4 regions of the Bacillus sp. AL-1R genome follow, and region 2 is predicted to be linked to each of the others. Evidence: predicted binding sites of a transcription regulator. Region 2 holds the regulator's gene; each other region holds the start of a gene.
The links. Region 2 encodes Rex, which represses fermentation and respiration genes when NADH is low (regulators of the CRP and FNR family bind a similar motif). Its sites were predicted from a motif close to TTGTGAAATATTTCACAA; they were not measured.
Positions count from the first base shown of each region.

Region 1: the regulator Rex is predicted to act here: its motif matches at 814-831, upstream of ACSBO6_RS13025 (YwiC-like family protein).
Region 3: the regulator Rex is predicted to act here: its motif matches at 862-879, upstream of ACSBO6_RS14120 (L-lactate dehydrogenase).
Region 4: the regulator Rex is predicted to act here: its motif matches at 1,102-1,119, upstream of ric (iron-sulfur cluster repair di-iron protein).

Region 1 is NZ_CP197469.1:2,749,907-2,752,117, reverse strand. It holds gene ACSBO6_RS13030 (TIGR04053 family radical SAM/SPASM domain-containing protein) at 1-756, opposite strand, end outside; gene ACSBO6_RS13025 (YwiC-like family protein) at 890-1,609, shown strand; gene ACSBO6_RS13020 (Mrp/NBP35 family ATP-binding protein) at 1,684-2,211, opposite strand, start outside.
Region 2 is NZ_CP197469.1:4,209,000-4,211,210, forward strand. It holds gene ACSBO6_RS19970 (CPBP family intramembrane glutamic endopeptidase) at 1-550, shown strand, start outside; gene ACSBO6_RS19975 (redox-sensing transcriptional repressor Rex) at 590-1,216, opposite strand; gene ACSBO6_RS19980 (ABC-F family ATP-binding cassette domain-containing protein) at 1,378-2,211, shown strand, end outside.
Region 3 is NZ_CP197469.1:2,945,298-2,947,508, reverse strand. It holds gene rpmG (50S ribosomal protein L33) at 1-71, shown strand, start outside; gene ACSBO6_RS14125 (5-formyltetrahydrofolate cyclo-ligase) at 196-762, shown strand; gene ACSBO6_RS14120 (L-lactate dehydrogenase) at 956-1,903, shown strand; gene ACSBO6_RS14115 (M15 family metallopeptidase) at 2,016-2,211, shown strand, end outside.
Region 4 is NZ_CP197469.1:2,539,470-2,541,680, reverse strand. It holds gene ade (adenine deaminase) at 1-213, shown strand, start outside; gene ric (iron-sulfur cluster repair di-iron protein) at 324-1,028, opposite strand; gene ACSBO6_RS11915 (hypothetical protein) at 1,435-1,677, shown strand; gene ACSBO6_RS11910 (P-loop NTPase) at 1,806-2,211, opposite strand, start outside.

The DNA of each region.
Region 1 (2,211 bases), 1.5 Mb from region 2:
TTGGTATTGAATATTCTTTTTGGTATCTTTATTTTTTCTTATTTTATCTGAGATGACTACTCGGCGATAGTGCTGTGCAGCAGTTGTTTTAATATCAAAAGGTACTCGTTTGCTTAATTCATTTAGCCAACGGAATACTTTTTCGTGTTCTACCGGTGAAATCATGTCAGTTACTTTGCCTCTTCCTGTTGGAACTAGGAAAAATACACTCCATAATACACATTTTAATTGTTGAATCATCTCTGCCATTTCTTCTAAGTAATCAATATTATAACGTGAGATCACAGTGTTAATTTGTAATGGAAGTTCTAACTCGTGAATGTATTTAATTGCATTCATTGTTAAATCGAATGATCCTGAAGTACCTCGGAAGTGATCATGGATTTTTGCAGTTGGACCATCTAAACTAAATGCCCAACGAGCAAGACCCACTTCTTTTGCTCTTTCAATGGCTTCTTTTGTTACATTCGGTGTAGCACTAGGGGTCATGGAAACGCGCACACCTTTTTGAATCGCGTAAGAAGCAAGATCATAAACGTCAGGTCGCATGAGTGGGTCTCCACCGGTAAATACAAGTAATGGATTATTCATTTCATAAATTTCATTAATCAGTTTTTTTCCTTCATCCAAGTCAAGTTCAAGAGGATGCCGTTTGTACTGAGCTTCAGCTCTGCAATGAAGACAATTGAGCTCACAGGCTCTAGTTAATTCCCATATCACAATAAATGGATCCTGATCGAAATTAGTCTCAAACATAGATATTCCTCCAAATGTTAGCTTTTACTTTATGATACAGGACAATAATTGAAAGATTAGTGAACTATATCACAGAAAACGCCCATTTGTATCAGTATGATGGAAGAATAATGATGAAAGTGGGTGTTATAACGTGAAAATAGTAGTTCCAAACCAACACGGAGCTTGGGCAATGCTCTTAATTCCTTATATACTTGGCGTTGTCGCTAGTTCGTTTCGTTTAATTCATATCCCTTTGTTTATAGGTTGGTTTTTTCTATATCTTGCAACCTATCCTTTAATGATGGTAATAAAAGGGAAACAAGTGTCATTTTATACTAAATGGGCGATCAGTTATTTTTTCATTTCATTCGTATTTTTAGCACTCGTGATGTTTGCTGAATGGAAATTGATCTACTTTGGCTTAGCCATGCTTCCATTCTTTCTATTTAACATATACTTTGTTAAGAGAAAAAACGAACGAGCCTTTACGAATGATATGCTTGCAATAGGTGTTTTTTGTATAGGTGGTTTGGCTAGTTATTATATAGGAAAGGGAGTACTTACAAGTGAAGGCTGGAGTGTAGCACTATTTGTATTTTTATACTTTTTAGGTAGCACATTTTTTGTAAAATCGATGATTCGAGAAAAAAAGAATAAGAGATTTCGTTGGTATTCGTGGGGATACCATTTTATTACTCTATTATTTATTTTTACTTTAAAAGAGTCCTGGCTTTGGATTCTTCCTTTTGCGCCTAGTTTAATCAGAGCAATTTCCCTTTACAATAAAAAACTTACAATTATGCAATTAGGGATTGTTGAGATTATCAATTCTGTCATATTTTTAGTAGTAACTAGTTTTCTATTTATGTAAATTCTGCATATTTTTTCAAGTACTCAACCTACAAAAGCGACTTCTGCTAATGGAAGTCGCTTTTGTAGGTTAGTTTAATCTTCTATAACAGCATGTAAAGCGTTAAATTTCAGATTAATGGTAGTAGCTAACTCATTATAATGTTGAAATAATCTAGTATTCTCATTATATATGGACGGAGTAGGTGAATCATCCTTCACTTCTTCAATCGGAAGCTTGGCAAGTACTTCACTTCCTAATCGATTGGCTAATAAATCGCCACCTCCTTTTCCAAATATGTAATACTTTTCGGAACAATCTTTAGGTTGAAAGTAAGACATATTTTCAATTACACCAAGAATTTCATGATTTGCTTTTTGGGCCATCGTTCCTGCTCTTTCGGCAACAATTGATGCTGTTTGATGTGGGGTGGTAACAATCATTTCTTTACTCTCAGGAATAAAGTGGTGCATATCGAGTGCAATATCACCAGTCCCTGGAGGCATGTCTAAAATGCAATAGTCTAATTCTCCCCAAATGACATCTTTACTGAAATGCTCAACCATTTTACCTAACATAGGACCTCTCCAAACGACAGGATCATTATTTTTGATGAAAAAACC
Region 2 (2,211 bases):
TCTTGAAGCGGTGGCATTATGGGGTTGTATTAGTTTCGTAACTGGATTAATTATTATACTTCTCTTATTACACAAGCCCATTTATGAAGGAATAAAGAGTTTTAAAACTAATTATCGTACAATAATAAATTGGGTTATTTTAGGTTACTTCATAACAATGCTAACTCAAATTGTTTGTAATTTAATTTTAATTTATGTACTTGATTTACATAAGGGCTCAGAAAATACTCAAAATATCATAAACATCGCTAAGCTTAATCCAGCTTTTATTGTCATACCAAGTCTAGTTGCACCAATTTTAGAAGAAGTTATTTTTCGTGGAATTATTTTTAAAAGGCTTTATAATCGTTTACCATTTATTATTTCTGCTGGGATTAGTTCAGCGATCTTTTCACTTATGCATGGAGACTTACCCTTCTTTTTGTCATACTTTCTAATTGGTTTTGTATTTTGTTACCTGTATAAACGAACAAACTCAATTTTGGTTCCAATCTTAACACATATGTTAATGAACTCTTTTGTTGTTTTTCAGCAGATTAATTTACATTAAAAAACCCCCAAGAGGGGGTTTTTTATATATCCAGTAATTTTATTGTTGTAAAAAATATGCCAATGTTTGCAGTTCAACTGCTAAGTCTATATGATGAATGCGAATATGTTCTGGTACACTAATTCGTGCAGGTGTGAAATTTAAAATTCCTCTAATATTTTTTCCATTTAATCGATCAGCTATTGATTGTGCCACTGGTGCAGGAACAGTTAAAATAACGATTTGAATATCTTCATTCATAACTTCTTCTAGATTTTCTAAATTATAAACAGGTACTCCACCTATTTCAGTACCAATTTTATTTGGATCAATATCAAATGCCATCTCAATTTTTGTATTATTATTTTTTATAAAATTATAGTGTAAAAATGCAGTTCCTAAATTACCAACACCAATTAATGCAACTTTCATAACTTCATGCTGGTTAAGCGCTTTCGAGAAAAAAGTTAATAAGTAATTTACATTATATCCATAACCTTTTTTACCTAGTGCCCCAAAATAAGAAAAATCTCTTCTGATTGTAGCGGAATCTACCTTTACTGCTTCACTTAACTCTGCTGAAGAAACTCTTTGTTTACCTGATAAAGACAAATTCTTTATAAAACGGTAATATAAAGGTAGACGTTTAGCAGTAGCTTGTGGAATTTTAATTTGTTCCGAATCCATTTTTTAATCCCCCACTTACTGTAATTCTTTTTACTATGGTGTGTAATTTGACCTTATTTTAGTAATAAAGTACTTGTTCTAATGTAAAATATACACTATATTTAAGAATTTTGACAGTCTACAGTTACATAGATAAAAAATTTTGCAATGAGGTGTTATCAATGATTCTTTTACAAGTAAATAATGTCTCAAAGTATTTTGGTAGTGACATTATACTTTCAAATATAAAATTAGAAGTTCAAACGAGTGATCGAGTTGCCATTGTTGGACGTAATGGTGCTGGAAAATCTACATTATTGAAAATCATAGCAGGTGAAATATCCTATGATGGCGGCGAAATAAATAAGCCTAAAGACGTTACTGTAGGATACCTAGCCCAAAACACTGGTTTACAGAGTGATAAAACGATTTGGGAAGAATATTATTCTGTATTCAATCATTTAGTAGAAATGCAAGATAATATGAGAAAACTAGAAGTTAAAATGACTAAGGAGGAAGTCTACTCTAATCAATCCGTTTATGACAAGGTTATGAATGAATATGATCATCTACAATATACATTTAAAGAAAACGGCGGTTACCAGTTTGAAGCAGATATTCGTTCAATCATTAGTGGTTTAGGTTTTAGTAATGAAGATTATGAAACAAAAATCTCTTCATTAAGCGGTGGACAAAAGACACGCCTAGCATTAGGTAAGCTATTACTGACAAAGCCAGACTTGTTAATCTTGGATGAGCCTACGAACCATTTAGATATTGAGACCCTTAGTTGGTTAGAGCGCTACTTACAGTCATATCCTGGCGCAGTATTAATCGTTTCCCATGATCGATATTTCCTTGATCAAGTTGTTAATATTGTTTATGAAATATCTAATCATAAGCATCAACGATTTGTTGGTAATTATAGTAAGTACCTTGATTTAAAGGCAGCTCAATATGAACAAGAATTAAAACAGTTCGAAAAACAACAAGATGAAATCTCTAAACTTGAGGAT
Region 3 (2,211 bases), 1.3 Mb from region 2:
CAGACCGTCTTGAGCTTAAAAAATATTGCCCAAGACTTAAAAAAGTTACAGTTCATCGCGAAACAAAGTAAACAGTAGGAATTTTCCTACTGTTTTTTTTATTTTTAAATTATAATTTTAGCTAGAATATATTTTTTCTTCTATACAACGCTTTACTTATAGAGAACTTAAACCTGACCTATGGAGGCAAGTATCATGGAAAAAAAAGAAATTAGAAATTTAATGATGAAAAACTTGAAAAATATTTCAGTAACGGACAGAGACGAAAAGTCCAAACTAATTATAGAAAAATTATTAAGTACAGAACAAATGAAGAGTGCAGATCTTATCGCAACGACTATGCCAATGGAGCATGAAATAAATACTAAGTATTTAATCACTACTTGTTGGAAAATGAATAAATCAGTTGTTGTGCCTAAATGTAACCATGAAACAAGAAAAATGCACTTTTACAAAATTAATTCATTCGATGATTTAAAGAAAGGGTATTTTGGAATACAAGAGCCAATTGAAGAAAAATGTGAGGAAATAAAGAAAGAATTAATCGATTTAATAATTGTTCCTGGAGTAGCCTATACAAAAAGTGGAAAAAGACTTGGATATGGTGGTGGCTATTATGATCGTTACTTAGAAGATTATACTAATCAACTCTTAGCCTTAGCATATGATATCCAAATCATTGATGAACTACCAACAGAAAAACATGACATTAAAATGCCGTTAATTTTAACAGAATCAAGAATTATAAAAGCGATTGACTAAGTGCATAATGTGACACGATTTGATTGAAAATAGGATAGACTTAATTTTAGTCTAATGATGAATAAATCAAATTTGTACACGACTTAAACTGTAACAAATTTGTAAAAAGTTTCACAAACTTTTTAGTGGATATACATATATAATATAGAAGTCCCAATTACTTACACTTTTAATCACAAATGAGGTGGATATTATGTTACACAAAGAAGTAAATCGTGTCGCATTGATCGGAACAGGCGCAGTAGGAGCAAGCTATGCCTTTGGTATGTTAAATAAAGGTGTTGCTGAAGAACTAGTTATGATCGATTTAAATAAGGATAAAGCGGAAGGAGACGCAATGGATTTAAGCCATTGTTTACCTTTTGTAGATTCAAGAACAAAAATTTGGGCTGGAGACTATAGTGATTGTAAAGATGCTTGTTTAGTCGTCATTACAGCTGGAGCAGCTCAAAAGCCTGGAGAAACTCGTTTAGATTTAGTTGCAAAAAATTGCGCTATTTTTAAAGGGATTGTTGGAGAAATTATGGCTTCAGGATTTGACGGTATCTTTTTAATTGCCACAAATCCAGTAGATATTTTAACTTATGCAACTTGGAAATTTTCAGGACTACCAAAAGAAAGAGTAATCGGATCTGGAACAAGTTTAGATACTGCACGTTTTAGATATATGCTTGGAGATTATTTTAATGTTGATGCAAGAAATATCCATGGATATATTATAGGAGAACATGGTGATAGTGAACTACCAGTTTGGTCTAAAACAAATATTGGTACGTCACCTGTACATCATGTATTAAAGAAAAATCCACAATTTAGCCAAAGAGATCTTGATGAAATCTTTTTAAATACACGTGATGCTGCATATCACATAATAAAGAAAAAAGGTGCAACATATTACGGAATTGGAATGGGATTAGTTAGATTAACAAAAGCGATTTTAAAAAATGAGAATAGTATTATTACAGTTTCTGCATATTTAGATGGAGAATATGGAGAACACGATATATATATTGGCGTTCCAGCAGTCATTAATCGTGGTGGAATTCGCGAAGTCGTTGAACTTGATTTAAATGATTTAGAGCAACGTCAGTTTAAAAAATCTGTAGACACATTAAGAAAAACAATGGAGCCTATTTTATAAAACAACAAAGACCTCTTTCTAAATTGAAAGAGGTCTTTGTGTTTAAAAAGATTGAAAAATATGACATTTTTTAATATTGTAAAAGTATCATAAAGATGTTAAGGAGGTAATTTTGAAAAAAATAAAGGGTAAATACACATGGGTGTTAATGATCATATTCATTATTGGACTAGCACTATTTTTAGGTATATATCATCTAAAAAAGCATAAAGAGAATTCATTGAAATTTCCTAATTACGATGATACAGCGATTGAAGCTGAGAATGGATTATTAACTGTTACGAATCCTACTTCTAATTTAGTGTTAA
Region 4 (2,211 bases), 1.7 Mb from region 2:
GGTTTAATGAGTAATAAATCGGCAGAAGAAGTAGAAGCGGGATTACATGAAATTGAAACTGCATTACTTCAAATTAGACCAAATAATACATTTAACGCATTTTTAACATTATCATTTCTAGCGCTGCCTGTTATTCCGAGTATTAAACTAACTACTAAAGGTTTATTTAATGTAAATGAATTTAAATTTATTCCGGTATTTTCTGGTGAATAAATAGTATGAAAGGAAGGCACTTATTAAAGGAGTCTTTTTATGTGGATATGAACAATTCAAAAAAGAGCACACATGATGGCTCCTTTTTGAATTCTAATATTAAAATAGTACTATTTTACAATTGCTCTTTTAAATAATATATTATTTTCTAAATGGATGTGTTGGAAAGTATCTGACTCTAAAGCTTCAAGTCTTTGATAAACAAGTCGGTAAGTACCACATGCTTCCATTGGTGGGGTATAGTCATTTGTAATGTCACGTAATTCTTTAAAAAGATCCCCAGCAGTACTGTGCTCATTTTCTAATTCTTCAACGACTTTACTTAATTTCTTGTAATTTTCTTCAGTTGGATTTTTTTCATAGTCTAAAATTAATTTAAAGTCCACTGATTCTTCTTTCCATGTATGTTGTTCTAATTCAGTTTTTAAATCAAAAAACAGTTTGTGCAATCTTACTAAATGAGGTTGAGTTCCACCGTGAACTCGCATTACTTTTGTTACATATGGACTTAATTGAGGTAATTCCTCATTTAAAAAACGATGATGCTTGTTTACAATATGATTGATTAAATCACTACTAGATGCTTCTTTAAAATCAATCATTACTTCATTCGATAATTTAGTTTCTTGATATAGTGAATTTAGTTTTGTTAAAATTTCATCTTTTGATAATTTTCTTTCTTCAATTGCTTCAATTAGTGGTCTATTTCCACCGCAGCAAAAATCAATTCGATATGATTTAAAAAGGTCACTAGCCTTTGGAAACTCTGTTACAATCTCGCTAATTTTGTCGAACTTATTAAAAGGTTGATTCATATTAAAAACCTCCATAAAATTTTATTTGCTTTGATCTTTCTGAGAAAAGAATACCAACAATAACAACTAAAGATTGTGATACAAATCACATTTAAGAGATTTTAAAAGAAATTTTAAAAGAAATGAAATTTGAGGAGCTGTTATCATTAAATACTGATTTGATGGTTTAGATATATTACTTTGTATATGAATGAACATAAAAATAAAGTTTATACAAGATAATTAGCGAAACATGAAACAATTAAATGTTCATTGTTTCACAAATTAGACACAGATTTTAAATTAAATGAATGATATGATCTTTATGTAAATATCACTTCATTGATTTTCTGTAATTTAAATAATTAACATCTTGAATGTTTAAGTTTGTTTTTTCTATGAATTTAGTCGAAGGAGTGAAGGGGAATTGTCTAAAACTTATATGGTATATAGTTATAAAGATGGATCTTGTATAGGTAAAAACTATTTTCAAGGGGCAACTTGGAAAACTTTAATGAAGCATTTGGCTGTTCGTAAACGTGACGGTGAACTTAGATATGGAAAAGTAATTAATCCTGATTATGTAGATATATATACACTTGATAAAGATCATAAAGAGGTGTTAGTAAAAGAAAGAATGACTAATTTTACTAGACTTTCAATGGCTTAAAATGTTTGGCAATCACATTTTGTGGTTGTCTTTTTTTATTACTTTAATTGCTTTTAAAACATCTGAAAAAAATTTTATCAAAATAATAGTACAAGTTATATAATATCTTACAACTTGTACTATTATTTCTAAGAAGTCAGTTTGATGACTGCATGTGCTAATTCATTGTATTTTTTCCCCATTAATGAATCAGTATGGTAAATTCCTAATGCTGGGGAATTAGCGTCTGGTCTTTGCACGGGGAATTGTACAAGAACTTGGCTTGCCAAGCTCTGAGCTAGACGGTCCCCGCCGTTTTCACCAAAGAGATTAATTTGATTGTGACAATCAGAGCATTGAATATAGGCCATATTTTCCACGATTCCTAAAATTTTGTTGCCAGTTCTTGATGTCATAGCACCTGCTCTGAATGCAACTTCTGAAGCTGTTTCATGTGGAGTGGTCACAACAATTTCTTTTAAATCTTTGACCAAATCATTTAAATCCAAAGGTATGTCACCAGTTCCAGGAGGTAAATCAAATAATAGATAATCT